Regions from separate parts of the Acetonema longum DSM 6540 genome, predicted to be linked through region 1. Evidence: riboswitches for the same ligand, from Rfam matches in the RefSeq annotation. Region 1 holds a riboswitch; each other region holds the start of a gene.
The links. Region 1 has a riboswitch for cobalamin ahead of ALO_RS19525 (ABC transporter substrate-binding protein). Riboswitches for the same ligand answer to the same signal wherever they lie in the genome.
Positions count from the first base shown of each region.

Region 2: another riboswitch for cobalamin. It lies ahead of nikB (nickel ABC transporter permease); the one in region 1 lies ahead of ALO_RS19525 (ABC transporter substrate-binding protein).
Region 3: another riboswitch for cobalamin. It lies ahead of ALO_RS03780 (response regulator transcription factor); the one in region 1 lies ahead of ALO_RS19525 (ABC transporter substrate-binding protein).
Region 4: another riboswitch for cobalamin. It lies ahead of ALO_RS06515 (nicotinate-nucleotide--dimethylbenzimidazole phosphoribosyltransferase); the one in region 1 lies ahead of ALO_RS19525 (ABC transporter substrate-binding protein).

Region 1 covers NZ_AFGF01000269.1:40,264-48,821, forward strand. Annotated here, with positions in the region: gene ALO_RS19505 (TIGR03943 family putative permease subunit) at 1-625, opposite strand, end outside; gene ALO_RS19510 (permease) at 618-1,673, opposite strand; gene ALO_RS19515 (sugar phosphate isomerase/epimerase family protein) at 1,870-2,856, shown strand; gene ALO_RS19520 (hypothetical protein) at 2,849-3,655, shown strand; cobalamin riboswitch at 3,709-3,890, shown strand; gene ALO_RS19525 (ABC transporter substrate-binding protein) at 3,989-4,927, shown strand; gene ALO_RS19530 (FecCD family ABC transporter permease) at 4,924-5,934, shown strand; gene ALO_RS19535 (ABC transporter ATP-binding protein) at 5,940-6,740, shown strand; gene ALO_RS19540 (MotA/TolQ/ExbB proton channel family protein) at 6,737-7,495, shown strand; gene ALO_RS19545 (ExbD/TolR family protein) at 7,492-7,929, shown strand; gene ALO_RS19550 (ABC transporter ATP-binding protein/permease) at 7,952-8,558, opposite strand, start outside.
Region 2 covers NZ_AFGF01000085.1:39,221-47,778, forward strand. Annotated here, with positions in the region: gene ALO_RS10295 (vWA domain-containing protein) at 1-1,039, shown strand, start outside; SAM riboswitch class I at 1,209-1,310, shown strand; gene ALO_RS10300 (ACT domain-containing protein) at 1,435-1,914, shown strand; gene ALO_RS10305 (hypothetical protein) at 2,095-2,820, shown strand; cobalamin riboswitch at 3,178-3,432, shown strand; gene nikB (nickel ABC transporter permease) at 3,538-4,476, shown strand; gene nikC (nickel transporter permease) at 4,483-5,328, shown strand; gene ALO_RS10320 (ABC transporter substrate-binding protein) at 5,325-6,902, shown strand; gene ALO_RS10325 (ABC transporter ATP-binding protein) at 6,910-7,695, shown strand; gene ALO_RS10330 (oligopeptide/dipeptide ABC transporter ATP-binding protein) at 7,688-8,558, shown strand, end outside.
Region 3 covers NZ_AFGF01000025.1:10,841-19,398, forward strand. Annotated here, with positions in the region: gene nuoF (NADH-quinone oxidoreductase subunit NuoF) at 1-1,820, shown strand, start outside; gene ALO_RS03750 ([FeFe] hydrogenase, group A) at 1,825-3,513, shown strand; gene ALO_RS03755 ((2Fe-2S) ferredoxin domain-containing protein) at 3,518-3,769, shown strand; gene ALO_RS03760 (flavodoxin) at 3,868-4,293, shown strand; gene ALO_RS03765 (STAS domain-containing protein) at 4,360-4,623, shown strand; gene ALO_RS03770 (metal-sensing transcriptional repressor) at 4,764-5,039, shown strand; gene ALO_RS03775 (hypothetical protein) at 5,055-5,243, shown strand; cobalamin riboswitch at 5,328-5,510, shown strand; gene ALO_RS03780 (response regulator transcription factor) at 5,701-6,405, shown strand; gene ALO_RS03785 (HAMP domain-containing sensor histidine kinase) at 6,467-7,687, shown strand; gene ALO_RS03790 (ABC transporter substrate-binding protein) at 7,797-8,558, shown strand, end outside.
Region 4 covers NZ_AFGF01000050.1:123,066-128,913, forward strand. Annotated here, with positions in the region: gene ALO_RS06505 (response regulator transcription factor) at 1-1,480, opposite strand, end outside; gene ALO_RS06510 (sensor histidine kinase) at 1,502-2,722, opposite strand; gene ALO_RS06515 (nicotinate-nucleotide--dimethylbenzimidazole phosphoribosyltransferase) at 2,871-3,902, opposite strand; cobalamin riboswitch at 4,004-4,199, opposite strand; gene ALO_RS06520 (guanylate kinase) at 4,298-4,867, opposite strand; partial or broken gene ALO_RS06525 (DUF2087 domain-containing protein) at 5,101-5,848, shown strand, end outside.

The sequences.
Region 1 (8,558 bases):
CAGCGGCACAGCAGGCAATTTCAAATCGTACCACCATGCACTGATTATCCTTGAGACCCGCTGGCCTATAGACAAAGCCTTTTAAATTGACTTCCCGGTTGATAAAATTCGCAGTAGCTTCGTACATGATGGTAATCCAGCGGATATGGTTTGTATCGTCAATATAAATAACCGGAGTTTGTTTTGGATTAACTGGTTGAATCTGCTGCATTGCGTCGAACGGAATGGCGGGTGTGTTGTTTTCAGACATGGAGGATGCGGCGATACCGGGATTGTTGGAAAGATACTTCATGCTCCTGTTGTCAGCGGTTATGGAGCCCAGTGATTTGGCAGGGATGAGAAAACAGATGGCAATGGTCCCGATGAAAACATAATAAAAATAGCTGGAGAACGTATGATCTCGTTTTGTCGGATTGACTGACAGCATATCACTCACTAGCCGTATGGTTTGCACGATAACCAGCAGGAAAAGGATGGTCAAGCCAACTTGGGCATTAAGAGTGAATTGCGGGTGTATTAATTGCAGCAGATTGCCCTGGGTTATCACCCGGTAAAATAAAAGAGTAAAACAAATAAGAATCAAGAGCTGCAGTAGATTCTCGACTGCCTGTGAAAATCTATACAAACCCGAACACCTCCCTGAAATAAGGAAGACAATTGATCAGCAGTGACAGCAGAAATACGCTGATCGTAATCAGGAGAACAAGCTTCATTACGTATGATACTCTAAATGCATTGAGCATCATAATTACATTTTTAATATCCAGCATAGGCCCATAGATCAGGAACGAGGCAATTGCGCCCGGGGTAAAAGAGGCGGCGAACGGCGCAGCAATAAACGCGTCTGCCTGTGAGCAGACGGAAAGAATGAAAGCAAAACCCATCATGCCCCAGATGGAAACAACAGGCTCCTGGCCTACGCTTAACAGCAGAGTCCGTGGTACGGTTATCTGAATGACTGCGGCGAGAAATGAGCCGATTAGCAGGAAGCGTCCCATATCAAAGAACTCGTCGCAAGTGTGGTACAGCATCTCGCGCAATCGCATCAGAAGTCCCGGATGATGATGCTCGTGTCCGCAGCCGCACCCCTGGTGACAGCCGCAGCCAGGGTCTGCCGTGTAGGGATTGAGTATCTTAGAGTTTACGTTGCTGCTATATAACAGAATTCCGATAAGATTGGCGCAGATAAAAACGCCGGCAAACCGATAAACCAGCATAGAGGGAGACGAGTTAAAAGCAAGGTATGTGGAAAAGCCGACTAAGGGGTTAATAACCGGAGCCGATAACATGAAGGGGACGGCGATATACGCAGGGACCCCCTTTTGAATGAGCCGGCGTACGATAGGGATAATGCCGCACTCACATAAGGGGAAGAAGATTCCCAGCAAGCTGCCGCAGACGATGCCAATCATGCTGTTTCTCGGCAACAGACGATGAATTGTTGTATCGGAAATAAAGACGTGAATAAACGAGGAAATAATCACTCCCAGCAATACTAAGGGAAAGGCTTCGATGATAATACTGAGAAAGATAGAAGTCAATTCCTGCAAAAAATCTGTTTGATTTCCGGGCAGTGCTTCAAGAAACCAAATATCAGGATGCAACACACTCATGATGAGCAGAATGGATAGAATTGAAAGCTTTCCCAGGTTGGATTTTGCGCCTGTCTCCATGACAACCTCCATTTGGATATTCATACCATTACTATAACGTGTTGAAAAAGTTTTGGCAATTATTGTTTTCCCTTTACTATTTTACCGCGCCACGGCAATTACGGAGAGGCTTTTCTTTACGAAAAAAGATCGAAATTAGGGAGGGTTATGGCATCATTTTCGAGAATTCTGTGCATAGATAATAAAATGGAGACGTATGATGCTGCAACTGGTAAACCTATCGAACTACAGCACTGACCTGGTCCTGATCCGCAACGACGCGGCTGAACTTCAAGCATTCTTACAGCGGAACGGTCTGGACGGCCTGGAAATGATGTTTTGTGATTCCTGGGACCCTTCTATTCATCGCCTGGAGTGGATCCACGGGGTGCATCTGCAGTTTTGGCCCAGTTGGCTGGATTTTTGGCGGGGGGATTATCAGGAGTTGCTGCGCCAGTTTGGCAGCCGGGCGAATATCATTGCCAGTTACGGCGGGCTGAAACGTGAGGACTGGCTGAACCGGCAGCGGGCCAATATCCGCCAGGCCAGAGAAGCTCAGGCTAAGTATCTGGTATGGCATGTCTGCCACAATCGTTTGGAAGAAATCTTTGACTGGCGGTTCAGCGCCTCGGACCGGGAGGTGGTGGATGGGGCCATTGAGGTAATCAATGAAGTGGCTGATGAAATTCCCGCTGACATGACCCTTCTGCTGGAAAATTTGTGGTGGCCTGGCATGACACTGCGGGACCCTGGCATAATTGCCCGTCTCCTTGAGAAGATCAGGCATCCCCGGCTAGGGATTATGCTGGACACCGGACACTTGATGAATACGAATCAAGACTTGAGAAGCCAAGCGGAAGGAATTGAGTATGTCCTGCATACCATTGACAGCCTTGGCGAATATAGCCGCTCTATCCACGGTATTCACCTGCACTACTCCTTGTCGGGACCCTATATCCGGCAAACCAGGGGCTGGAACCGTCAGTCTTGCAGCTTGGAAGAAAGCATCAGCCATGTGCTGAAAATCGACCAGCATCTTCCCTTCACCGACTCTCAAGTCTGCCGGATCTTGGACCGGGTTCGCCCCGAATGGCTGGTGCACGAATTTGTCCAGAAATCGGCCGGGGACTGGGAAGAAAAAGTGGTCAGGCAGCAGCGGGCTTTGGGCCTGCGACACCTGAAAGGAGATGAGACCCATGAATAAAAAATGGATGATTCGTTCGTTGATCTGCATAATCATCGGGCTGTCCTGCTTTGCTGGCACCGCAGCGGAGGTCCGGGCGGAAAGCAGGACTTTGACAAAAGATACGAAATTTCAGCCACAGGGCTGGAGCGTCGGTAACTTCATCAAGTTCCGGAAAGATACTGCCGTTCGCCTGAATGAACGGGAAGAAGTCGTTGCCGGGACTCTTGCCGAGGATACGCTGCTTCCGTTCCGGGGCTGGGACCGGGCGGCGGATGAAACGTATTATGTGGATGTTTACAGTGATGTAGGCTTTTACCGCTTTCACCGTTATCCGTTTGCTAACCGGAATTATACCGTAACCATCTCCGGCAGCAGTTATTTACTGTATAAAGGCGGTGCGGAGGTAATCTTCAGCGAGCAGGGAGATGTTATTGCCGGAACAATCGCTGAACGGGCAGCCATTCGTCTGGCCGCCGGCAAGTACGGTTTTGTTACACTCAAGAGCAATACTGAACTTGTATTTTATCCGTCGGGTGCGGTTTTAACCGGCACCTTGGATGAAGATACCTATCTTCGTCCGGTTGGCTGGGAAAAGCTTCTGTCAGGCGACGGTACCGCCGGATATGTCAAATTCAGCAAGGGCAAAACCGTGAAATTTAATGAAGCCGGCGAAGTAACCGCCGGCACGCTGAAAGAGGCTGCCGCCTTAATCGTTGAAACGGGAAGCCGCAAAACGTTTTCGCCCGGAACAAAGGTGGAATTCAGCCCTGCAGGCGCGGCGGCCAAAAGCGACAAACTTGAGATGACGATGCCTTGACGGGCTCACGTCAGGATGATACTATAAATCCAAAGAGTCGTTTCATTAACCGCAACCGCATAGGAAGAACAGGTGCCCTTGGGGCTTAATAGGGAAGACCGGTGTGATGCCGGCGCGGTCCCGCCACTGTAATGGGGAGCGAGTCCAGACGATGCCACTGGGATGCAAAGTCCTGGGAAGGCCTGGAGGAGCGAGGAACCAGAGCCAGGAGAACTGCCTGTTTGAAAATCACCGTTTTACCTACGAGCGATAGGGAGGGGATTGAACAGGATGTCTGTTTCATCCCGTCCGGATTGCCGGTCGGGATGTTTATTTTTCTTCGGAGGTTATGGGTTGAAGAAATACCTGTGGCTTGTTTCCCTGACACTAAGCTGCCTGTTTACTGCATATATGCTGATACAGCCGCCGGAGGCAATCCGCCTCCGGCAGACTGGTGGCGAAAGAAAGATCCGTGACTTTCTCGGACGTGAGGTATGGCTGCCGGTCAAAGCGCCCCAGCGGATTATTTCCCTGTCCCCCAGCAATACGGAAATTCTCTATGCCATTCAGGCCGCTGCGGCCCTGACCGCAGTAACCGAATACAGCGATTATCCGCCGGAAGCTCAAAGCAAGCCGCGAATCGGCAGCTATCACAGTCCCGATGTGGAGCGGATCATTGCCTTGCAGCCGGATGTGGTGCTGTCGGGAGGAAATTTTCATTACCGGACGATTCAGCAGCTGGAGCAGGCTGGCATTCCGGTGGTGGCGGTGGAACCCGGTACGATGCAGGAAGTGCTGGAGGCCATTCGATTAATCGGCGATGTGGCCGGCCGGTCCGGCGAGGCTGAGCGCGTAGTAGCGGCTTTGACCGGGAAAATGACCGGGATCCATCAGCTGATCCGTAGAGAACCGGCGAAAACCGTTTTCGTGGAGGTTTGGGATGAGCCGTTTATGACCATCGGGGGTAAATCCTATTTAAGCGATATTATCTCACAGGCAGGCGGCCTCAACGTGACCCGCAACAAACCTTACGATTATATGGCTTGCGATTTTGAAATGCTTTATGGCTTTAACCCTGACATCTATATCGCCGTCAGCCATGGCGGGCTGGGCAGAAAACTCAGGATGAGCCGGCATCCCTGGGTGCAGCGGTTGAATGCCATACAGGAACAGCGGATGTACTATATTTCCGACGACATCTTATCCCGGCCCGGCCCCCGCAGCTTTGACGGCTTGGAAGAGTTGGCTTTCATATTGCATCCGGACCTCATGAAGGATTGGAAACGTAAATGATGACAGCGGCAAAAAATTATTGGATTCTGGCCGGATCTTTCCTGGCCCTCGCAATGGTAGTCCTGCTGGTCTTGATGATCGGCTCCGCCCGGATTCCGGCGGGTGAGGTATATGCCGTAGTGATGCACCGGATATTCGGATTGGTAACCGCAACCGTGGACCCCTCCCTGGAAGTGATTGTCTGTGATATCCGCTGGCCCCGTCTGGCCCTGGCCATAGTGGCCGGCAGCGCTTTGGCGGCTTCCGGCGCCGTATATCAGACCTTATTCCGCAATCCTTTGGCCGATCCGTATATACTCGGCGTTTCTTCCGGCGCCGCCTTGGGGGCTGCTTTGTCCATTGCCTTTTTTCAGTCGGCCTTTCTGACGGTGTTCGCGTTTATGGGCGGCTGCGGGGCGGTGGCGGTGGTATATGCCCTGGGACAGCGCTGGCATAGCCGGGATTCCCGGCAGCTTCTGCTGGCGGGGATTGCCCTAGGAGCCATGCTGAACGCTTTTCTCAGCTGTATTATGGCGGTGTTTACCCAGCAGCTCCATGCCATCGTTTTCTGGCTGATGGGCAGTCTGGCCAATCCGGTGGACAACCTGGCAGCCCTGGCAGGTTTGGTGCTGTGCGGCATACTGGTTTTAATGATTTTTGCCGGTGATCTGGACGTGCTGTTGACCGGGGAAGAATCAGCCAAGCTCCTGGGTGTGAATGTAACTCAGGTACGGGCTGTATCTCTGGCGGCCACTACTCTTTTAACCAGCATTGTGGTGGCGGTCATCGGTATCATCGGCTTTGTGGGACTGATCGTGCCGCATCTGGCCCGCAGCTTTGTCGGGCCGGGGCATAAACTGCTGCTGCCGGTCAGTGCTGTCTGGGGCGCTATTCTTCTGCTGACAGCCGATGCCATAACCCGGTACTTTACCAGCTTGGTGACGATTCCGGTAGGAGTGGTGACCGCCATGCTGGGCGGACCCTTCTTTTTATATGTACTATTATCCCTGGGCGATAGCAAGAGGTGATGAACATGACGGATAAGCTGCTGACAGTTGATGACTTGAGCGCCGGCTATGGCAATCAGCCGCTGCTGCACAATATCTCCTTTTCCTTGGAACCGGGGGAGACTTTAAGCATCATTGCGCCTAACGGCGCCGGCAAGTCCACCCTGTTAAAATGTATCACCGGCCTGCTGCCGCTCATGGCGGGCGGCATCCAGCTAAAGGGGAAGCCTATGACTGCCTGGTCCCGGCGAGAGCTGGCCCGGATGATAGCCATGGTGCGGACCGAAGAAACTGAAAATCCCTTTCCAGCGGAGCAAGTGGTGCTTATGGGCCGCTACGCCCATATTCCCCGCTTTTCACCGCCATCATCCGATGACTGGGCGATTGTCCGGACGGCCATGGAACAAACCGGCATCTGGCACAAGCGTCAGGCTGTCATGGCTGAACTGAGCCAGGGTGAAAAACAGAAAGTTCTGATCGCCCGGGCCATTGCCCAGTGCCCGGACATCCTGCTCCTGGATGAACCTACGTCCCACCTGGACGTGGCCAATCAGTACATTATCCTGTCCATGATCAAAAAGCTGGCCCAAGAGAGGCGGACGGCCATCCTGGCTGTAATCCACGATATCAACCTGGCCTTGCAGTTCAGCACACGGCTGATGATCATCCATAACGGACAAATCGCAGCTATAGGCAGCGGTGATGAGATATTGGCCAGCAATGTGCTGGAGTCTGTTTACGGCATTCCGTTTCAAATTTTGCGGCATAACCGGGTGGCTTATGTCCACGCCTATAGTGAAATGAATTATGGGGGAATAGGCTCATGAGAAAATTAAACCTGGGAAGTTTATATCTGGGAAAACTAAACTGGAAAAAACTCAATTGGAGAGAGCTAAACCGCCTACAACGCTGCGGAATTCTGGCTTTTGCCGCTCTAATAGTCACGGGCATCGTTTTTACTGACTTTTTTATACAGATATTTACCGTATTTCACAAAGGCGGCCTGGTGATGTATCCGCTCTTGCTATGTTCCATCCTGACGGTGGCCATTGCGGTAGAACGTTATTACCCTTATAAGCGAGCATCTGACGACGGGGCGGTTTTTCGCAAGGCACTGGCGACGCTGGTGATGGCAGAACAGTGGGAACAGGCGGCAGAGCTTTGTCGGTCTGACTCAAGCGCCGGCGCTTACATCGCCAAAACCGCGATTTCCCTCCGTCACAGCCGGCATCTGGTGGAAGGCAGCCTGGAAAAGGTTGCGGCTCAGCAAGCCGCTAAACTGCGGGAGAGATTAAGCTATCTGGAGACCATTGTAACCATGTCGCCGTTGTTGGGGCTTTTAGGCACAGTTGTGGGTATGATCCAGTCCTTTAGCGTAATGAATATCCGGGAGGGACAACCCTATGCCATTACCGGCGGCGTAGGGGAAGCTCTGATCGCCACGGCCACCGGCCTGTGCGTGGCCATCCTGGCCCTGGTGGTGCATACAGTCTACCAGCAGTGGCTGGACCAGGTGATTACCGACATGGAAGAAACCGGCTGGCTGGTCCTTGAGGCTCTCCAACGGGAGGGATCAGAGTGAGATTACGCTCTCAGCGCCAGGAAGGACAGCCAAAGCTGATGATCATTCCCATGATTGACATCATGTTTTTTCTGTTGGTATTTTTCATGCTCAGCACCCTCTACATGGTAGAACAGCGTATTTTTCCGGTGTCATTGCCTCAGGCCACCACGGCCAAACTGGATATGCAGAAGCAAATACCCATTACCGTTGCCGCTGACGGCAGAATTTGGCTGGAGCAGGAAGAGATTCCCCGGTCTCTTTTGGGTGAGCGTGTTAAAGTGGAAATAGGCCGCAACCCGGAGACTCTGTTTATTCTGCGGGCCGACAAAAAAGCGGAATACGGCGAGGTTGTCAGTGTCCTGGATGAATTAAAGCATCATGGCGTCAGACGGGTCAGTGTGGCTACCGAAGCCAAGCCGGGGACCGCTGAAACGGCCCCTGACCGGACGTAAATATTCGATCTCTGATCCAACGTCAAGTGCGTGAAAGTGAACAGTTCCTGCGGCAATCATTGTTTAACGCCGGACGCAGCCCAAATTCGGACCGAGTTTCTGTACTCGATCCGAATTTGTCTATGGGAGCGAGCCGCCAGCCGCCGGCGCTGTCGACAGTCAGGTTAAGGGTATGATAAGAGCGCAGCGCCTCCCGGTGGCCGACACTGACTACTGTAAGGCCGGCAATGTTTTCTTCCAGCGATAGGTAGAGATGCCGCTCGGTTTGCAGGTCCAGGCTTGCCGTGGCTTCATCCAGAAACAGCCAGGCTGGGCGGCGGAGCAGTGCCCGGGCAAAGGACAGGCATTGCTGCTCACCTAAAGACATGATTTTACCCCAATCATCCGCCTTGTCCAAATGACCAATCAACCGTGACAGGCGACAGATATCCAATATTTCATACAGCCTGGCATCAGACGCCGCTAACGCCGGCGCGGGATAGAGCAGCGCCGCCCGCAGGGAACCCGGCGGGATGTAAGGCTTTTGCGGCAAAAACAGCATGGTATGATTCTCCGGTTTAATGATGGCGCCTGTGAGATAGGGCCAGACACCGGCTATCGCCCGAATTAGAGTGGTTTTGCCGCAGCCG
Region 2 (8,558 bases), on a different contig from region 1:
CCTGCATTTAATCCGGGCCAAAGAACTGCGGGGCAGTTGCAGCGCCTTAGCGATGAATATCGCCATGGATATCACCATCAATACCTACTTGGATTACCTGCCGCCCTATGCTACTACTTTAGAATGGGTCAATTTAAATTACGGATTAAAGCTGCTGCCGTTCGAGACCTTTGAATACTATGCGGCAAAGGTCCAAACCGCTCTGGACCTGCTGGAGGAAGCGGGAGAGGCAACTGAAGACCCCGGCAAAAATCAACCGGCCGAAACCGCCTATGATCCTGAAAAAACCCATGATATTTGGCAAAGGTCCGACCCGGTGGATGAACAAACCCTCCGGGGATTTACCGAAAAAGTGATTGATGCTTCACAAAAAGGCAGTATTCCAGCCTATTTGGAAAGCCTGATATCTTCTTTAAAAAGCAGCAAGGCTGACTTGTCCTGGAATTTGTATCTTCAGAGGTTAATGGGATCGGTGACCAGCAATCCCAAGAAAACGGTTACCCGAAGAAATCGCCGGCAGCCTGACCGCTTGGATTTGCGCGGTGAACTGAAGAGCTATAAAGCCAAAATCGCCGTTGCGCTTGACATCAGCGGCAGCATTAGTGACGAGGAATTTAACCAGGCAGTAAAAGAAGTCCTCAGCATTGTAAAAAACTACAATCACGAAATTTTGATGATAGAATGCGACAGCGAAATCAGACGTGTATATACACTTAAATCCGTCAAGGATATAAAATCCAGAAGCAAAATACGGGGCAGCACCCGGTTTACCCCGGTTTTTGAATTTGCCAACACCAAGAAGCTCAATTTACTAGTGTATTTCACCGACGGCAAAGGAGAAGATGAGCTTCGCGTCAAACCGAAGGGATATAAAACTCTATGGGTTATTTCCGGCAAAGGTGACCGGCTTTCATTAAAAGAAGCCTATGGCGTGGTTAAAAAACTCGATCCGATTGAAATAAAAACGAATGAATGGGATATGATTCAGGTGGAAAAAGGCGGCTATTCAATGAATCATCAGGAGAAAATAGGTATGTAATCTACAAAGTAACGGGCGTATTGCTAATATGCTTCATTGGAAGCTTTACAAATAAAGAGGACTCCTGCCAAACTGCCGAACTTTTGTGTAATACGGCCATAAGGAGAAATTTGCTTGACTCCAGAATATCCGGTATAGTAAGATAATTTTAAATTGCATATTCGAAATTCTCTTATCGAGAGTGGTCGAGGGACTGGCCCGATGACGCCCGGCAACCGGCAGCAATGCAGTGGTGCTAATTCCAGCAGGATTATATCCTGGAAGATGAGAGGAAGGGATGCGCTGACCCCCTTTCTCCAGGGGGTCTTTTTTATGGCAAAAAACAGAGGAGCGCGGTATGCCGATTAAGGCCTCCAGCTACCCTGCAGCAATTATTAGATGAAAAGGAGTTTTCGATGGAGACTGAAGCCATTATCATTATGGACGGAACTCCCCCTGTCCTATCCTGTCAATCCGAAATCACCCAGATAGCAATTCTGGCCAATCATCCGTTCAGCAATCAGGAAATTCAAGCTGTTTTCCAAACGGTGGCTGATCATCAGATCGCTTTACAGCGAATTAACTTGCAAAAGAACCAAATAGTATTTTCTATACCATCTGCAATGACTGGCGCTATTCTGTCTTTACTCCCTAAATTGGAATATCACATAACAACCATCAGTCGTTGCGCGACAATCAATATCTCCGGCGGACAAGTGGACGATGTGCCAAAAATCACAGCAAACATTTTAAAAATGCTGCATTCCATGAGTATCCCGCTTCTCCAATTGAACACTTCCCAAACCTTTATATCGATTTTGATTGAACAATGTCATCTGACAAAGGCAAAAGGCGCTATCGAGGCGCATTGTACCTTTTCGGAAGATCATGGTTGAAACAGTGAAAATAATTGTTCCAGCCTGTCATACCCTTAACTTCAACGCATCAGGAGAACTGTCCTTGATGTTCCTGATTCTCTGTTTAGCTTGTCGTATTTTTGTCATAAACAGGATGTATAATGACTTTGTGAAAGTTTACCAAAGCTTTCTACTAAACAAAAGCTGGAGGTATACCTTATGGTCAGACTGAGAAAATTAGTTTTAGCTGCTTTTTTAGCAGCAAGTCTTAGTGCGGTAAATGTATATGCAAGCAGCGCCGTACCCGCACAGGAACCTGAAACTCAAGAAGCGCAGTCCGAACAGCAGGGACAGGTTAAACTTTTTAAAGCTACATATTCCGAAAATAACAGTGAAGCCTCTATTCCTCAAATAGACGGAATGAAAGATACTGCTCTGCAGGATACAATTAATAATACTCTGAAGATATCCATAATACCACCGAACACTTCTTTAAAAGGTGATTTTGAAGTAACCTTTTATAGCCCAAAACTACTAGGTATTCACTTTCAAGGCGTAACTTCATCCTCCGAAGGCTCCCAACCAAGTAATATTGATAAAACCGTACATATCGATCTAACGACCGGAAAACTATATAAACTTGAAGATCTTTTCAAACCAGTTGATTTTGAAAGGACAATTAAAAAAATCTGCTTAACTAATGACAGCAAACTGCGAATTACGAATACATCCCCATCAATTCAATGGACCTATGAAGATTTTTCCGAAACATGGAATAAAGAAACTGGTTCCTTTGTTCTGCTTAGTGATTCCATAATAGTTTATTCAGTGCAGCCGGAAGGGCTGCGCGGATATAAGATTCCATACGCTGAATTGAAGAGCGTTATTAACCGCAATGGAGCTTTATGGAAGATCCTGCAGGAAGGCACGGTAAACATTAGCTAATCGCTTACAGTGGGGGCTGTCTCTATAGCGGAGGCAGCCCCCACTGTATAATCTTACTTTTTACAGCCGGGCTAACCATCCCTGGATTTCTGGCAAGCTGCTGTTTCAGCCAGCGAAGGAGCAACGCCTGCCATTTCATTCAGGACGGTCTGCCGGATGATACAGCAGCGATCTTCGGCCTGCACTTGTGGCCCGACCGGGCGTTAACATTTTCCTCCGGTAGACCTGTCGGATATCTCAAACATTAAAGGTAAATGATGCATTAACTTTGATCTATAAACAACAATAACAGTGCAAAGCCCTGGACAATAAAGGCTTGACTTTGAACTCGCCTGTATGATATTTTAAATAAAGGTGTAAAAATTAATAGAAAGTTGTCGTTATAAGACCGTGTTTACATGGTCTGTAGCGTAGATGGAATGGGGTTAAACTCCCCGCGCAACCGGCACTGTAAGCGTGAGGCCATACCAAAGCAGCAAAATTTTGCTGTATGGACGAAAGTCCGCCACTGTGAATGCGTTTTATCGCAGCATGGGAAGGTAGGATATGGACGCAGGAAGCAAATGCTTCCCTAACGCAAGTCAGGAGACTTACATCTTTCTTTGTGTACACATGCAGGGTAAATGCATGTGCTGTGCATGCAAAACGGGTATGCCAGTTTTGGGAACAAAATTGGCGTATCTGTTTTTTTATTTAACATGAAAGGAGTGATGGGGTATGCTTAAGCGACAACTGCTGAAGCGGCTTCTTCAAATCGGCATCGTGCTTCTGGGTATTAGCTTCTTAAGTTTTCTGCTCATTTATCTGGCGCCTGGCGATCCGGTGCGGGCCATGTTTGCCGTCACCGGCAATATTCCTCCAGAAGAAATATTGGAAGATATGCGTGAACAAATGGGGCTGAACCGTCCGTTTCTGGTGCAGTATGTAAATTGGCTGATGAACTGCCTGCACGGAGACTTTGGCACTTCTTATTCCCAGGGCAAGCCGGTGTCTCAAATGCTGGCGGTGCGGGTTCTTCCCACATTGCAGCTGGCGTTTTTATCCCTGGTGATGATGATGGTGATGGCGATACCGGCAGGCGTACTATCGGCCTTACATCAAAACCGATTTTTGGACTACTTTATACGGGGAGTTACCTTCTTTGGCATCTCTTTGCCGAACTTCTGGGCAGGACTGCTGCTCATCTATTTTGTGGCGCTTAAGCTGGGATTGCTGCCGGTCGTTTCCACCGGCATGGGACTTCAAAAGATGATTCTGCCGGCCTTTACCCTGGCCTTTGCCATGGCAGGAAAATATGCGCGTCAGGTTCGCGCGGCCATTTTAGAGGAAATGAGCCAGGACTATGTCTATGGAGCCTTGGCAAGAGGACTATCGGAAGCGGTTGTACTGTGGCGGCACATCATCCCCAATGCAATGCTGCCGCTCTTAACGCTGCTGGGTCTGTCCTTAGGTTCGCTGCTCGGCGGCACAGCGGTTGTCGAAGTCATTTTTTCCTACCCGGCGCTGGGCAGCCTGGCCATTAATGCCATTACGTCAATGGACTACCCATTGATTCAAGGATATGTCTTGTGGATTGCCCTGATTTATATGATCGTTAATCTGGCAGTGGATGTTTCTTACGGTTTTCTGGACCCACGCCTCAAGAAGGGAGTATAACCGGCGATGGCGCGGAGCAGATATCAATTTTACATATTTCTAGCCTTTGTGTTATGCATCGTGGCAGTGGCGGTGTTTGCGCCGCAGATTGCCACCCATGATCCGGGACAGGCTGTGTTGACGGCAGCCAACAAACCGCCAAGCAGCGATCACTGGTTTGGAACCGATCGTATGGGGCGGGATTTGTTCTCGCGGGTTATTTATGGTACTCGCACCTCGCTGGCTTCCACTTTGGTCTTAGTGCTAAGCATCTTTACCGTAGGCGGCGGACTCGGGGTTTTGTCCGGGTACATAGGCGGCAAGACCGATACTGTAATCATGCGTGCTTCCGATATGATGGTATCCTTCCCGGGTATGGCGCTTGCCATCGCAATGGCCGGCATCATGGGGCCGAGCATCACCAATGCCGTAATCGCCATCACTATCGTTAGCTGGACCAAGTACGCAAGATTGGCCCGCAGCCTGGTACTAAAAACCAAACATCAGGATTATATTTTAGCTGCCATTATGTCCGGTTCCCGCACGCGGTATATCCTTTGGCGATATATGCTGCCTTCGGTTTTGCCCACCTTAGCCATTGCGGCCGCCACCGATATGGGGGGAATGATGCTGGAGCTTGCCGCCTTCTCGTTCCTGGGTCTGGGCGCACAGTCCACCTCTATTGAGTGGGGATATATGCTCAATGAAGGGCGGGCCTACCTGGAAGCGGCGCCCTGGCTGATGATTTTTCCCGGGCTTGCCATTTTCATTACCGTGGTGGCGTTCAACCTCTTAGGGGACAGCTTGCGGGATATTCTTGACCCGAAGGAGCAAACCAATATTTTCCAGAAAAAAAGGAGAGTAACAACATGAACAAGCAAATCAAAATTGCAGCATTGCTGCTGGTTGTCTGCATCCTGGCTGTCACATTAACGGGCTGCGGCGGCAGTTCACAGCAGGTATCCGCCGAAAATCATCTGAAGTTTGGCTGCTACAATTATTCAGATTCCTTCGATCCGGCAAATAATGAGAATTCCAGTTGGGTCGCGATGCGGTTTGCCGTCACTGAGAGTCTTTTCCGCTTTTCCTCCAAGGTGGTAGCCGAGCCCAATCTGTGCGACAGTTATAAGGCTTCGGACGATTACACCGTCTGGACATTGCATATCCGCAAGGGCGTTAAGTTCTCCAACGGCAACGATGTTACCGCTACCGCCGTCAAGGAGTCTATTGAACGTCTGTACAAAAATACCGATGCCGCCCAGGGCGGCAAAGGCAACTCCAAGCCGAAGGGTTACTTGATTTACAATTCCATTACGGCAGATGACGCAGCCGGAACGGTAACCATCGTGTGCAGTAAGCCTACCTCTAATATTCCCGGCATTCTGTCTCACCCCTATTTCGCCATTATTGATGCGTCTGTGGCCGACCGGGAAATTATCGGGACAGGGCCATATAAGGTGGACAATTTTAAAGCCGGCGTCAGCGTGGAGATGTCCCGCAACCCTCATTACTGGAATGGAGCTGCTCCTTATGAAAAGGTTACGGTTATGTTTATTGACGATAGTTCCACCAAAGCCATGGCCCTGAAGAGCGGCGATGTGGATCTGGTCGAGAACATTACCACCGCCAGCGATTTGAAGGCGCTTTCCGGTGACAATGCCTACTATGTCTCCACTGCGGCAGGCGTGCGTACCGCCAACGCCTATATGAATTTCCGCGGGGTGCTGAAAAATGATGCCTTGCGTCAGGCCATTATGATGGCATTGGATAAACAAACTATGTGCGATATCACGACGGCAGGCATGTACAAACCGGGTATCTCGGTATTGCCTTCCTCCCTGGCATATAATTATGACCAGCTGACCAACCCGTTCCCCTTCAACAAACAGGCGGCTATCGCCCTATTGGACAAGGCCGGCATTGTGGACACAGACGGTGACGGCTGGCGGGAACTTGACGGAAAAATGATCAATCTGGATCATGTTGCCTTTACCAGCCGCAATCTGAACGATTTCGCCGAGGCTGTCGCCCTCCAGCTGGCCGAAATCGGCATTAAGGTAACGGTCAATATCCGGGCTTATGACACTGCCCTGGCCCTGTTAAAGGCAGGAGAGTTCGACCTGTGGACATGCAATACGCTTACCATGGGTGTAGGTGACCCCCAAGCCTTCTTAGGTAACTGGTACTCCGGCAATTCCGGCGGTTTCGGTTATTATTCCAATCCCAAGTATGACGCTATCTTTGAGCAGTTGATGGTAGAGATGGACAAAGATCGCCGGGTGGAGCTCATTACCCAGCTGCAGCAGATTCTGATTGACGATGCCGCTACAATCGCCTACGGCTACTATAACAGCCGGATGTTCAGCCGGGCCAGCAAGGTTTCAGGGGCAGATATTGCCACTATCGACTATTATTGGCTGACCACCGACATCAAGCCTGCAAGGTGATGCTATGATGCTTCAATTCCGTAATATATCGGTTGCCTATGGGGATGGAGAGCCATCCCTTACAGACTTTACACTGGATGTAGCGGAAGGAGAGATTGTCGCTTTGGTCGGGGAAAGCGGCAGCGGCAAAACTACCGCCATCCGGACGGCAATTGGGCTCTTACCCGGCGACGGCGAAGTCGTCAACGGGGATATTCTGTTTAACGGAAACTCTCTGCTCACGTTATCGCCCAACGAATGGCGGGCTTTACGCGGCAGGCAAATATCGATGATTTTTCAGGATTCGGGGGCTATGCTCAACCCCATCCGCCGGATTGGAAGCCAGTTTGTTGAATACATTTGTACCCACCGGTCTGTACAGAAGAAGGAGGCCTGGGAGATGGGACGGGTGATGCTGGAGCATATGGGGCTGCCCCATAGCGAAACCATCATGAATTCCTATATTTTTCAGCTTTCCGGCGGGATGCGCCAGCGGGTCGGCATCGCTATGGCGATGGTTTTTCAGCCGCAGCTTCTTTTGGCTGATGAGCCCACCAGCGCGCTGGATGTTACAACCCAATCGCAAATTATCCGGCAGATGCTGGAGCTTCGCGAGAAATATGGCGCTGCGATTCTGCTGGTAACCCATAACCTTGGTGTGGCTGCCTATATGGCAGACCGCATCATTGTCATGAAGGATGGCTGCATCGTTGACCAGGGAACCCGGGAGGAACTTTTGCATCAGCCGGCTGCCGCTTATACCCGGGATCTGCTGGATGCCGTCCCGTCCATGAGGGGGAAACGCTATGTCTGAATTTATTTTGGAGGGGAAAGGACTGACCCAGCGCTACAAAACCGATACCGGTTGCATTCTCACCGCTTGCCGCGCTGTGGATGTCAGGCTGCGCAAGGGAGAAACACTGGGGATCGTGGGCGAAAGCGGCTGCGGCAAAAGTACACTGCTGCGGATTTTGGCACAATTGGAGCGCCCTGCGGAAGGCCAGTTGTTTTTCAATGGCACAGAGATCACTTTTCTCAAAGGTGAATCATTGCGCCGCCATCGCTGCCATATCCAAATGGTATTTCAGGATCCGGCCGCCAGTTTTTTTCCGCGCATGAAGGCCGGCGAAGCCATTACCGAACCCCTCCGCAATTTTCGCAGGCTTTCCCGGCAAGAAACGAGGGACAAGCAGGACGAGTTGTTGGAATTGGTGGGCTTGCCCAAAGAGTACGCGAATCGATATCCTCATTCTATGAGCGGGGGCCAGCGTCAGCGGCTGGGTATAGCCAGGGCGCTAGCCCTTGACCCGGATATTTTGATTTGTGACGAGGCCACTTCCGCCTTGGATGTGTCGGTGCAGCGGCAGATTATTGAGCTGCTGGCGGACATTCAACGTCAGCGCGGACTGTCGATCATTTTTGTTTGTCATGATCTGGCCCTCGTCCAGCTGATGGCGCATCGGGTAATGATTATGTACCTGGGAGGTGTTGTGGAATCGCTGCCCGGGGATCAGGTGTGGGATCAGGCCTGCCATCCATATTCCAAGGCGCTCTTGAGTTCTGTTTTCGCAACAGATATGGATTTTGGCAAACCGGTCAACACGCTGGAAGGAGATGTACCCAGTCCCCTTGACCTGCCGCAGGGCTGCTCTTTTCATACCCGCTGTCCCAGCTGCG
Region 3 (8,558 bases), on a different contig from region 1:
TTGAGACGCAAAAGAAGAAGATTCTGGTTTGCGCGGGGACGGGATGTGTGGCCGGCGGGTCGCTGGATATCCATGCCGAATTGATCCGATTGATGGAGGACCAAGGGATCCAGTGCTCGGTAAGCCTGGAAAAGGAGCCGCATAATGATGCGGTGGGCGTCAAAAAGAGCGGTTGCCACGGCTTTTGCGAAATGGGCCCGCTGGTGCGGATAGAGCCGCAGGGCTGGCTGTATATCAAGGTAAGACCGGAGGATTGCGCCGAAATCATCGCAGAGACAATTTTAGGCGGGAGGCTGGTAGACAGGCTTGCCTATCAAAAGGAAGGGCAAACCTATCCGACGCAGGAAGAAATCCCCTTCTACAAAAAGCAGACGCGGCTGGTGCTGGACCTCTGCGGACATATCGACGCCACTTCCATCGAGGAATACTTAGCGATCGGGGGATATCAGGCGTTTGAAAAAGCCCTTTTTGATATGAGCCCGGATGACATCATCAGGGCGATCGATCAGTCCAATTTAAGGGGCCGGGGCGGCGCCGGCTATCCGACCGGCCGCAAATGGTCGCAGGTCAGGCGGCAAAAAGACGCAGTCAAGTATATTGTCTGCAACGGTGACGAAGGCGACCCGGGTGCATTTATGGACAGAAGCATCATGGAAGGCGATCCCCACAGAATGCTTGAGGGGATGATGATTGCCGGCCTGGCCTGCGGCGCTTCGGAAGGGTACATATATGTGCGCGCCGAGTATCCCCTGGCGGTCAGCCGCCTGGAGAGAGCGATTGCTCAAGCCGGGGATTTCGGGCTTCTCGGTCAAAACATTCTGGGAACCGGCTATCATTTTAATATAAAAATCAACAAAGGCGCCGGCGCCTTTGTCTGCGGTGAAGGCAGCGCCCTTACCGCGTCTATAGAAGGAAAACGCGGCATGCCAAGGGTAAAGCCGCCGCGGACAGTTGAACAGGGACTGTTTGCCAAGCCTACCGTGCTGAACAATGTGGAAACTTTCGCCAATGTACCATTGATTATTCAAAACGGCGCGGGTTGGTATAAAGCGATAGGGCCGGAAAAAAGCCCCGGCACCAAGGCGTTTGCCCTGACGGGGAACATAGAGAATACAGGACTGATTGAGGTTCCGATGGGCACGCCACTGCGGGAGGTTATCTTTGACATTGGCGGTGGCATGCGTGGCGGCGCCGAGTTCAAGGCCGTACAGATAGGAGGCCCTTCCGGCGGCTGTCTGACCAAAGAGCATCTGGACCTGCCGCTTGATTTTGATTCGCTGAAAAAAGCGGGGGCAATGATCGGGTCCGGCGGGCTGGTGGTGATGGATGAACATACCTGTATGGTAGAGGTGGCAAGATTCTTTATGAATTTTACCCAGAACGAATCTTGCGGCAAATGTGTGCCCTGCCGTGAGGGAACCAAACGCATGCGGGAAATTCTGGAGGGCATCGTTGCCGGACAGGGGAATCCTGAGGATATCGACATGCTCCTGGAACTGGCTGATACCGTATCGTCGACGGCGCTGTGCGGCCTCGGCAAATCCGCCGCCTTCCCGGTTGTCAGCACCATCAAGTATTTCCGCGAAGAATATGAAGCTCACGTGGTGGAACGGCGATGTCCGTCCAAGATCTGCCAGAAATTAAGACGGATTTATATTGACCGGGAAATATGCCGCGGCTGCTCTAAGTGCGCCAAGCTGTGTCCGGTTGGAGCTATTTCCGGCAAGATCAAGGAGCCGTTTATGATCGATTCCGGGAAATGCATAAAATGCAGAGCCTGTATAGACTCATGCGCGTTTAAAGCAATAAAGGAGGACTGACACCGTGAGCACGGAGTTTATGATTATTGATAATCTGCCGGTGGAAATTGCCGGTGAAAAAAATATCCTGGATTTGATCAGAAAGGCGGGAATCGAACTCCCCACCTTCTGCTACTACTCGGAATTGTCGGTTTATGGCGCCTGCCGCATGTGCGTTGTGGAGGATAACCGGGGAGAGATTCATGCCGCCTGTTCCACACCGCCCCAGGCCGGTATGGAGGTGCGCACGAATACGCCCCGGCTTAGAAAATACCGAAAGATGATCCTGGAGTTGCTCCTGTCCAGTCATTGCCGCGATTGCACCACCTGCGAGAAAAATGGAAGATGTAAGCTTCAGGAACTGGCCCAGCGTTTTGGCATAAAGCAGGTACGGTTTGGCAATACATTCGGGGAGGCTGAACTTGATACCTCGTCACTCTGCATTGTCCGGGACAAGAGCAAATGTATCCTGTGCGGCGACTGTGTGAGAATGTGTGATGAAGTACAAAATATCGGCGCCATCGATTTTGCTTTTCGTGGCTCAAAGATGTGCGTCAGCACGGCGTTTGACGCACCAATAGCCACGACCAACTGTGTGGGGTGCGGCCAATGTGCGGCTGTCTGTCCCACAGGGGCGATCGTTGTCAGAAATGATACGGTGAAGCTGTGGCAGGACATAAGCGATAAGGATACCAAAGTGGTCGTGCAGATAGCTCCCGCCGTCAGAGTCGGCATCGGGCAAGAACTGGGCCTTGCCGACGGGGAAAATGTGATGGGCAGAATCGTCGCCGCCCTGAAGAGAATCGGGTTTGACGAAGTGTTTGACACTTCGACCGGCGCCGATCTTACGGTGCTGGAAGAAGCCGGCGAATTTACGGCGCGGCTGCAGAAAGAGGAAAAGCTGCCCTTATTCACCTCGTGTTGCCCGGCATGGGTAAGGTATGCTGAATTGCATTATCCTCAGCTTATGTACAAGATATCCACCTGCCGTTCGCCGATGCAGATGTTCGCCAGTGTAATGAAAGAGCATTACGGTCATTCCCACCGTAAGGTTGTCGTTGTGGCGATCATGCCCTGTACAGCCAAGAAGTATGAAGCGGCGCGGGATGAATTTAAAAAAGATGGGGTTCCCTATGTGGATTATGTTATTACCACCCAAGAGCTGATCCAAATGATTCGGGAAGCCGGCATCGTCTTTTCCGAAATTGAGCCGGAGGCTGTGGATATGCCGTTTGGCGCCGCCAGCGGCGCCGGAGTGATATTCGGGGTGACGGGCGGTGTTACCGAAGCGGTAATCCGGCGCATTGCCGACGATAAATCGGTTTCCGCCCTGCGGGCCATCGCTTTTACCGGCGTCCGGGGTCTGCAGGGAGTCAAGGAAGCAAGTATCGTCCTTGACGGCCGCGAGGTCAGGATTGCAGTCGTAAGCGGTCTCAAAAACGCGGATAGCTTGATCCATAAGATTCGCAGCGGCGAAAAAAAATATGATTTTATTGAAGTCATGGCCTGTCCCGGCGGCTGTATCTGCGGCGCCGGGCAGCCGGTTGCCGGACGGGAAGGGAGAAATAAAAGGAGCGTGGGGCTGTATGAGGCCGATCGAATGAGCAGCATCAAACGCTCGGAAGAAAATCCGATCATCATGGCGCTTTATGACGGGCTGCTGAAAGGCAACATACACAGGCTGCTCCATGTGGATTATGTTAGAAAGGCGTGACAATATGATCAAGGTCAGCGTTTGCATAGGCAGCGCCTGTCATATCAAAGGCTCCTATAATGTGCTGAATTCCCTGCAGCAATTGCGCGAAGAATACGGGCTGGCGGACCAGGTTGAGATTAACGCGATTTTTTGCCTGAATCATTGCACAGAAGCAGTATCTGTACAAATCGATGACGGTGCGGTCCATAGTGTTTCCGGATCAACGGCGCGGGACTTTTTTATCAAAAATATTTTGCCTTACGCTAGTCCATGAGAAAGAAATAGCTGTTGATCAAAGAGGTCTTTACAATTTCTCATAATGCGGTATAATGATAATGAATATCATTATCATTATACCAAGGAGGGATTACCGTGAAGAAAGTAACAATTATCTATTGGAGCGGTACAGGCAACACGGAAATGATGGCGCAAGCCGTAAAAGAAGGAGCGGAGCAGGGCAATACAGTAAAACTGCTAAGAGTGGAAGACGCGACCCAACAGGATGTGGCGGCAGCGGATGCCGTAGCCTTTGGCTGCCCCTCCATGGGGTCAGAGATGCTGGAAGAAGGGTACATGGAACCATTTGTAGCTTCCTTGCAGGATGTGGATTTTTCCGGTAAGACCGTAGCCTTATTCGGATCCTATGATTGGGGCGACGGGCAGTGGATGCGGGAATGGGCCGACCGTATGAAGGGGTACGGCGCCAATGTAATCGGCGAGGGGCTGACCATACAGCTTACGCCGGATGCAGACGGGCTGCAGGAATGCAAAGCTTTAGGGGCAACACTGGGTAAGTAACCGGCACACTGGCTGAATGGTTATACTAGTGCCGCTTGCGCCACAAACGCCGGGAGAGTGGAAGATATGTCAATTTGGGTAAAGGCGGATTCGCAGCAGGTATATATTAACATAAGCGGTGATGTTTTTACGGAACATATCGAACTTTTACAAAGCAGCCTGCTGGAGCACCTGTATTATGGTTACAGGCGGATTGTTCTCAATATGAACGATGTGAGGAATTTTGACCATAATGGCCTTGCTATGTTGCGCTTTGTTCGCGAGCGGTTTGCCAAATACGGCGGTGTGATCATTTTGGAAGATGCCAAAGGGCATGTTGGCGAATTTTAAAAGAAAATATTATGTTAAAAACAGATGCCTCAAGGCATCTGTTTTTCATTTTAAGGCGCAGAGTGTGTTCTTTACCCGCTTTTGCCTTGACAATATCCTCCCCGGGGGGATATTATGGAGCTGGAGGAGGGATACCTTTTATGCAAAATCATACACATGCTCATCAGAAACAAGTTACAAACAGACTGTCGAGAATTGAAGGACACGTTCGATCAATTAAGCAGATGGCTGCTGAAGGCCGTGACTGCCCTGAAATATTACTTCAGATTGCAGCGGCTCGAAAAGCTCTAGACAATGCTGCGAAACTCATATTGAAAGATCATCTTGAACACTGTCTTATTCATGCGGTCAATGAGGGCAAACAAGAAAAGTTTCTTAAAGATTTACAAGAGGCGATTGACCACTATATTAAGTAAATAGGAGGGGGGATAATGAAGGCTTTTCTGATAGTTGCGGCTTTGATGGCTATTCCATCCGTAGCCTTGGCTCACTCTGGTACATTATTTAAGATAGCAGTAAATTATATTCCAATAATATTAGCTGCCGTTCCCATGCTGTTGAAGCTATTTTCCAAGCTGGTTTCAAAAATATATTCTTTTTTCATGGAAGAACATAAATAAAAGTAAAAACAAGACAACCGCGCTCGACAGTAAGCAACACCTATGCTAAAATTTAAAATAGCAACGAAAATGCAAGAAAAGACAAAAAAATAATTTGGTGCAGGTGCCTTTCGGGGCTTAATAGGGAAGACCGGTTAAAGGCCGGCGCGGTCCCGCCACTGTAATGGGGAGCAAAGCCATGATATGCCACTGGAGCGTAAGTTCCGGGAAGGTATGGCAAGAGCCACGATCCAGAGCCAGGAGAACTGCCTGCATGACAATCACCGTTTGACCTGCGACAGACAGGGAGGGAATTTATCGAAATAATCTCGGCTTTTTAATCGGAATATTTCGTAGATAGATTATTCTAAAATGGGACCTCCCCCTGTTGCTGCAGGGAGGGTCTCATTTTTTAATTTCATGGCCGCCGCTTAAATTGACGCAGGACAATTCTGCCGCACTTACTAAGGAGCTGATTATGGGTAAGCAAATCAAAATTTTAATCGTTGACGATAATGCAGATATTCGTGATATTGTTTCTATTTTACTAAGCGATATGAACTATACAGTGCTTAAAGCAGAGGATAGCGCTGCCGCCATGAAGCTGCTGCTGTTAAATCCCAATATCGATCTCATAATTCTCGATATTATGCTGCCGGATCAATCCGGCTTTGATGTGTGCCGGGAAATGCGCCAAAAGACAATGGCACCTATTTTGTTTCTAACCGCAAAAGCCCATATCGCCGATAAGAAATATGGGTTTGATTGTGGTGGAGATGATTATTTATTAAAGCCGTTTTCTTCCATAGAGTTGTCGGCAAGGGTACAGGCGCTGTTGCGCCGCTACGCCGTATATCAGGGGAAAAGCGCGAATCAGGCTAACGAATATATCAAGATACGGGAGCTGCTGGTACATCCGACAGCAGGTGAAGTATCGGTCGCAGGGATTGATATTTTGCTGCGCCACATAGAATATCAATTATTGGTTTTATTGGCCAAGAACCGGGATCAAGTATTTTCTGTTCAAACTATTTACGAAACAATTTGGCAGGAACCATTTATGCCGGCATCCAGTAATACTGTTATGGTGCATATCAAAAATTTACGGCAGAAGATTGAAAAAGATCCGCAGAATCCGAAATATATTGTTACGGTTTGGGGGAAAGGATATAAACTTATTTAAACAATCGGTCTATATGCAGCTGAATGTTAAGTTGATTCTGTGCCTCATGATTTCTTTCTTCGTGTCTGTTTTGCTTTTTCTCTGCTTACAGGCCGGTGCAGGCATATGGATCGAAAAAAGGCTTAGGCAGCCGCAGTTTGTAAAAGAACAGTTGCAAGAGGAGGTATCCCGGCTGCAGGCTTATATTCTGGAAGAGAATGTATCTGTTTTGGATTTTCACAAGTTAAACAAATGGGTGGCCTCAAGGAAGATTACCATGATTTCCATGTATCAGAACGGCAGGCTTATCTATGACTCCAACGCGAGCGGCCTCGGGGCGGAGCCGCCCCCGGGTGATGCGCTCTATCCGCTTCATTTTCATGATGCGGATGTGATGGTCAGTATCACTTCTTTTCTGAAACATCGCTATGAAGATATTGCTACATATATGAATCTGGTAATATTTTTTTTCGTATTTTTATTGATCATGTTATCTTTCGTTCGTCAAAAGACCTTGTATATTCACCGTTTGGATCATGAAATAAAATTGATGCAGGGCGGAAACCTGGATTTCCCCATCACCGTAAAGGGCAATGATGAGCTTGGTTCACTGGCGCGGGATATTGATAACATGCGGCGCTCCCTGCTTCTGCAGAACCAACGGCAGGAGCGCCTGGAAACGGTTAACCGCAATTTTGCCACAGCAATATCTCATGATGTCCGCACCCCGCTTTCCGCTTTAATCGGTTATCTGGAAATTATGATTCAGAAAAAAAATCTCAGTGACGAGCAAAGGCGTCAGTATTTGCATACCTGTCAGGAAAAGGCCTGGCAATTAAAAAAGCTGACTGACAATATGTTTGAGTATCTGGTTACTGCGTCTGATGATGACGCTGCCGGATTGAACACGAATATTGATCATAGTTTGCTGGAGCATCTTATTTATGATGGTGTTCTGCTCCTTGATTTTCATGGTTTTATTACCGAATTTACCAAGCCTGAAAATATACACTATAGTATCAGTTTTCCGATTGACAGCCTGCAACGAATTTTTGACAATATTTTTTCAAATCTTATTAAATATGCTGATCCGGCAAAAGTGGTATCAATTTCCGCCTTTATTGATCATACTTCACTGTATATCAGCTTCAGCAATACTGTCCGCGCTGCTGCCAGTCAGACAGCAAGTACCGGTCTGGGGTTAAAAACCAGTAAAAGCCTGCTGGCGCAAAACGGGGGCAGCCTGGTCATTGCGCAGGATGAAGCTGTATATACCCTGACGATCGAATTGCCCGTCAACTGATTGAACCGGTTGCTGATTGCAATAGTTCTTAAATAATCTGAAATATAGACATCATCCATTGCCTTATGCCAGTCGTAACGCTATATTTAATCAATAGGGGGAGATAAGCATGAAAAAGATTTTATTGTTAAGTTTGGTGCTTATTCTTGTTTTTATTGCGGGATGCGCATCGCCTAAAAATCCAGAAAAGATAATAAAAGACGAGATTACAATTTCCGCGGGAGTGAATTTGGTGGCTGGCGGCTATGACCCGACCGCGGGTTATGGCGTCTGGGCGCCGGATATCTTTCACAGCCATTTGTTGCAGGTGAAAGCGAACAACCAATTGGAAAACGATTTAGCCACATCTTATGAGGTTAGTCCGGATGGCTTAATTTACACGTTTAAAATACGAACCGACGCCAAATTTGCGGACGGGCACCCTCTGACCTCTGATGATGTGGTCTTTACTTTCACGACGGCAAAAAGTAAAGCCTCTGCGGCTGACCTGACTATGCTGGATTCCATTGAAGCATTGGACGAGCATACGGTTGTTTTTCATTTAAAGTATCCCTGGTCGACTTTTGTCTTCCACCTGAGTGAAGTCGGAATTGTGCCTAAGCATGCCTATCATAGCAATTACGGCGATCATCCGGTAGGATCCGGCGCCTGGAAAGTCGTGGAGTTTGCCAAAGAGCAGCAGCTGATTCTCATGCCCAATGAGCACTATTACGGGATAAAGCCGAAGTTTAAAAAAGTAACGATTTTAAAACTGGATGAAGATGCTGCCCTGGCGGCTGCCAAATCGGGGCAGCTGGATTTGGTGCTGATTGAATCTGAGTTTGCCAAGACGGACGTTGCCGGGATGAAGCTTTACAGGATGGCGGCGATG
Region 4 (5,848 bases), on a different contig from region 1:
GCAGCATCCGTTTGGCCTTATCCACCCGCATCCGCGTCAGGAAGTCCACAAAATTGCAGCCTTTTTCCTGCTTAAACAGCCGGCTGAAATAAAAAGGGCTCAAATGAACAAGCTTGGCTACTTCCTCCAGGGAAACATTGCGCTGGCAGTTTTGCCGGATATATTCAGAGGCCCTGTTGACCAGGCGCACATTCATGCTGTTGCGGTTCTCCAGCATATTGTCCAGGAACCGGTCGAGAGAGTCCAACATCCAGTAATGCATTTGCTCTCCGCTGGAACAGCGGGTCAGCTGGTTGATGCGGTCCACATTCAGGAGAGTGAGTTGTTCCAGATTGGCGCCTCCTTCTACCGCCGACCGGGACAAAACGATCAGCAGCTCCAGCATGCAGGCCTTGACGGCTTCCATGCCGGCCTGGCTGGCCAACAGTTCCTTCAGCAGCTGCCGCAGGGCTTCCTTGGCCTGCTTGCGGTCGCCGCAGCGGACTTTGTCCATCATCACCCGTTCATAATGAAAGGGATAATAAAACGGTCCTGTCTCCGGATGCGGTACATCGTCCACATGAATGATCTGGTTGTCACCGAGAAAAAAACGCTGCCGCTGGGCATGAACAGCTTCCAGATAGGATTTGTGCATGTGCCGCAGATCCTGATACCAGCGGCCAATGCCAATGGTGATGCTGATGCCCTGGTTCCTGGATACGGCGTCACGGATCTGCGCCGCAACCGGCAGCACCGCTTCTTTGCCCAGGTCCGGCGAAGCCGGCATCATGCTGCTCAACAGTACGATGACACTGTCGCTGCCAAAGGGTGTCACCAGGGCGCTGCCGCCGGTGACGGCCACAATCTGCCGGAACACATTCTGTTTGATCAGCTGCTTTCGTAATTCGGATTCCCGGTGGCTAACCTGGTAGAAGTTGTCAATATCCACAGCCATGACCACACCGGCATCGGCCTTGAGCCCCAAAAACGCCGCCCGCTCTTTAAGATGGGGCAAATCCTGAATTTCCCGGAAAACCAGATCATAGACAAAAGACATCTGAATCACCGGCAGCGCTTCTTGCAAACTATGGCGCAGACGGGCTTCCTCCTGCCGTTTCTGCCGGATCTCTTGCACTTTGGCCGCTGTGGCCTGCAAAGTGCGTACCAGATCAGCAGGTTTGAGCGGTTTCAAGAGATAATCCATCGCGCCGAAAGCCAAGGCCTGTTTGGCATAGCTGAATTCGTCAAAGGCGGTCAGCATGATAATCATCGTATCCGGCAGGATGGCCCGGATGTTTTTGGCGGCTTCCAGGCCATTGATTTCCGGCATGCGGACATCCATCAGAATGATATCCGGCGCCTGCTCCGATGCGATCTGCACGGCATCGGCCCCATCGCCGGTTTCACCGACAATCTGAATATCAGGACAGTGTTTTCCCACAATAAAGCGCAGCGCCTGCCGTTCCAGCTGCTCATCTTCAGCGATCATCAAGCTGTACATTCTGTTTCTCTCCTCTGATTTTTAGGAAGGGTAGGGAAGCTGAATATAGATTCGTGTCCCCTCACCGACTTTACTTTCCATGTTAAGGCCGTACTTGCTGCCAAAAAAGTGCTGAATGCGTTTATGGACATTGATAATGCCCAGACCGGTGGTCTGTCCTTTGGTAACCGGCCGTTTTTCGGCCCGGAAGATAGAATAGATGCGTTCCGGCGGCACACCTACGCCGGTGTCGACTACCGCCAGGACCACCCGGTCTCCGTCCAGCCTTCCGGTAATTTGCACCATGCCGCCATCCCGCTTAGGCTCCAGGCCGTGCAAAATAGAATTTTCTACCAACGGCTGCAGCGTCAGGGCCGGAATCAGCGTTTCCATCAGAGACGGGGTAATATCAATATCGGTTTTGATCCGGTCGCCGAACCGCACGCTTTGAATGGTGAAATAATCCCGCACCGATTTCACTTCTTCCTCCACGGTGCGCAATTGATCCATATCCCGCAGGTTGTTGCGCAGCATGTCGGCCAGGGCGTAAACTACTTCCTGGGTCCGCGGCGCTTCTTCAAGCAGCGCCAGCCTGGCGATGGTATTTAAAGTGTTAAACAAAAAATGCGGGTTCACCTGGGACTGCAACGCTTTTAATTCCGCGGCCCGCAGTAAATTCTCCAGGTCGGCTTTAGCCTTGATTTCAGTCACTAACTGTTGCTGCCTGATATTGGCTATGCCCATTTCCACCACATAGTTAGCCAGGAGGTGAATCAGGTCGGCTGAAGCTTTAAGCCGGTTTTCCGGCAAAACCTCAGCCAAATCCAAATATTCTGACAAAATGGCCGGTTCCAATCCCAGCGGTACCAGGCGCCGGAGCATTTCGGCCCTGGGCTCGTACCCCTCCTGGGGCAGGATCACCTGGCCGGCGAGAACGGCTCCCACATATTCGTTCTGAACAATGATCGGCGCCGCCAGGTCGGTCAGGGCGCCGCTGTGGCAATGATAGACATAGGGACGCTGCTGTTTCGCTGCTTTCCGCCCGCCCCGGTCGTCGCAATCCATGCAGCGGGCCAATCCTTCGGGATAGGACCGGATATAGTTGCATAACCTGGTAAAATTACTGGGCGTGGTTACCGGTGACCCGTTCACATCCACAATTACTGCCGCCAGGCCTGTGGCGTCCGCAAACCTATCTTGAATTTCCTGCAGCACCTGCATGTTGACGATATCGCTCAAGGCAAATCCTTGGAGATTGTGCACCCTACTTCCCCCTTGCACAATAATGCAGCATCAGAAATAAAATGAAAAAATTTTCTGTTTATTCATAGGGAAGTATTTGCTAAACCTACAGTTATTTCCTGCTAATGGCAAAAAATCACCATTCCGCCGCAATTATTTTCTATGCTGGTTAAACGGCTGCTGTCGCTGGCGGGACCGCAGCCGATAATTCAAAATCATCCAGCCGGGCGGTATGGAAAATAGCATAGACCATATTTTTCAGGATGGACACCATCAGGACGGCGCCGGTTCCTTCGCCCAGCGCCATATCGGCGCGAATTGGCACGTCCTCGGCCCGGATATTACCCAACAGCAGCGCATAGGCCATACCCGGCTCTTTGGACAAATGGGAAGGAATGGCGAATTTCTCTGTTTCCCGCTGCATCCTGGCAGCGCAGACATAGGCTACGGCCGTGATAAAGCCGTCGATCACAAACGGGGTTTTAACCCGGGCGCATTCGACCATGGCAGCGCAAATGGCGACAATGTCAAAGCCGCCGACGCAACGCAAAATATCTTCTACTGTTTTCATGGTCTCCCGGTGCCGCTCCACCCCTTTGGCCACGACCAGGCGTTTACGTTTCAGGGTCTCTTCATTTCCCGGACTTGCGCCATAACCCACGACAAATTCAGGCAGGATACCGCTTAAGGCATGAAGGACCGCCGCGGAAGTAGTGGTATTACCGATGCCCATTTCCCCGAATGACAGCAGGTTATAGCCCTGCTCCACCGAGCTGCGAACCATTTCCCGGCCTGTTTCCCAGGCTTGCCGGAATTCCCCCGGGCTCATCGCTTCCTGTTGCATAAAATTCTTTGTACCTAAGGCCACTTTGCGATTGATGCCGGCCGCCTCCTGATGCTTGGTGCCGACGTCCACCACCGTATAGGGAATGCCGCTGCCGCTGCAGAAACAGCTGATAGTGGCCCTTCCGTCAACCATATTTTGCGCCTGCAGATAGGTAATTTCCGCCGGATAGTTGACCACTCCCTCGGTTACCACCCCATTGTCGGCGGCAAAAATCAAATGATGGGGTCTTACTTCCCGCTCCAGACCGCCCCATGCCAGCAGTACCTTTCGGAGGTATTTCTCCAGCAGGCCCAGGCTGCCCGGCGGCTTGGCCGCACCGTTAATCAATTGGTCAACCGCTTGTTCGTAGTCCATATCCATCCCCCTTTTTGGTATTGCTCGCAAAAAAACCCAGCCAAAAAGGCTAGGTTTTTCTTTGATTTCCCATCCTTCTGGCATCGCCCTGACGCGGGGACAAATGACAGCCAAAACAGGCAGGTCTCCTGGCTACGGTTCTGCGAAACCTTTGCGCCTCCCGGCGACCAGCCGGCATGGGCAAAGGCTCCTCCCCGATTACAGTGGCGCGACCGCGGCGTTCCAGGACACTTTAGCATCCTGCCGCCTTCCCTATTCTCCTCTCTGGCGAGAGGCACCTGTTTGGTGGCACTGATTCAATTACAGTTAGGGTTCTGCAGGGAATGGCATTATCCTGCGGCAAAAGAAAACACAACAAAATTCTGATAGGATCGGTAAAAAAAGTAACACCCTTTCTAAACAGTTTCCGTGGCGCTTGCCGGTTCAGCCCACAGCAATCCCATAATAGCCTGCATCTGACGTACCGACGCATCCATGGCCCCGGTGTTCTTTACCACATAATCGGCGGTTTGCCAGTTGTCAAACTCACCCTTGCCGGCAGCCTGCTCCACCTGGCGTTGAATATCCTCCAGTTTCGCATTTTGCGTCACTAAGCGCTGAATCACCGTGTTTTTGTCAACCAGAACAAAAATAGATTCCACCCGTCCTCCCAAAAGTTTCTTCAACTGTTCCAGGCCGACTAAGTCAATATCCACAATCGAAACCGGATGCTGGTTTACCTTTCGTAATACCTCATCCTTGCTCAACCCATAAAAGTTATTATCCCGGGTCACTTTTTCAATCAACTGCAGCTGTCCAAACTCTTCTTTTGAGACGAAATAGTAATCAGCCCCATGTACTTCATGTTGTTTTTTAGGCCTGGTGGTATGACTAACCATGACAGGAACACCCTGCTTTGACAGTTCCTTTACCAGAGAGGTTTTCCCGGAAGCAGGCGGCCCGATAATAGCGTATACCTTGTTCATTCTATCTTCCCCCTTCTTCGACTTATTTCCTGGAAATAGCCATACCTAAGTCAAGCTTATGCCTTTATTGTCATTATTCTCTAAATAAATTTTCATTCCTACCTGTCCGGCTATTTTTGTAAAATTATAAAGTCCGGCACAACAATCAATGGAAAAATAATACTCTTGATTTATTATAGACAGAATCATATAATGTCTATGTATTTATCAAACAAATGTAAGAGGTGTTTGAAATGAATGATGTATCCGATCTGTTTTGGCAGTCATCGCTGCAGGATATCAAAGCCGGTTACACCTATCAGTCCCATAGCGATGAGTTCATTTGTCTCATCTGCGGCCAAAAATTTCCCGATGGAGTCATATACTCCCACGAGTGCCAGTTATATGAAGCCAAAAAATATATAAAAATGCATATTGCCCAGTGTCATGGCTCGGTCTTTCATGTTCTCACCAGCCTGGACAAACAGTTAACCGGGTTGACGGAACACCAAAAAAGCCTGTTGGAGCTTTTTTACGCCGGCTATAGCGACGCTGAGGTGGCCAAAGCCGTAAATGCAGGCAGTACCTCCACCATCCGCAATCATCGCTTCAGTTTGCGGGAAAAACAAAAACAGGCCAAAATCTTTTTGGCGATTATGGAATTGCTGGGAGAACGGATGCCGAAAAAAGATGCCTTCATCGAAATCCCGCGCAGTTCGAAACAGGTCGACGAGCGGTTTGCTATTACCGGGCAGGAGTCTGACCACATTCTGGCGGCATACTTTAAGCAGGGACCCGATGGCCCCCTCGATAGATTCCCGCTGAAAGAGAAAAAGCGGGCAGCCATTCTGCGGCATCTCATAAACTATTTCGAGACCGGCAAAAACTATAGTGAAAAAGAAGTGAACGAGATCTTAAAACCCATCTACCACGATTACATTCTCCTGCGCCGGAATTTAATCGAATACGGCTTTATGGACCGGACCCCGGACGGGAGTTCTT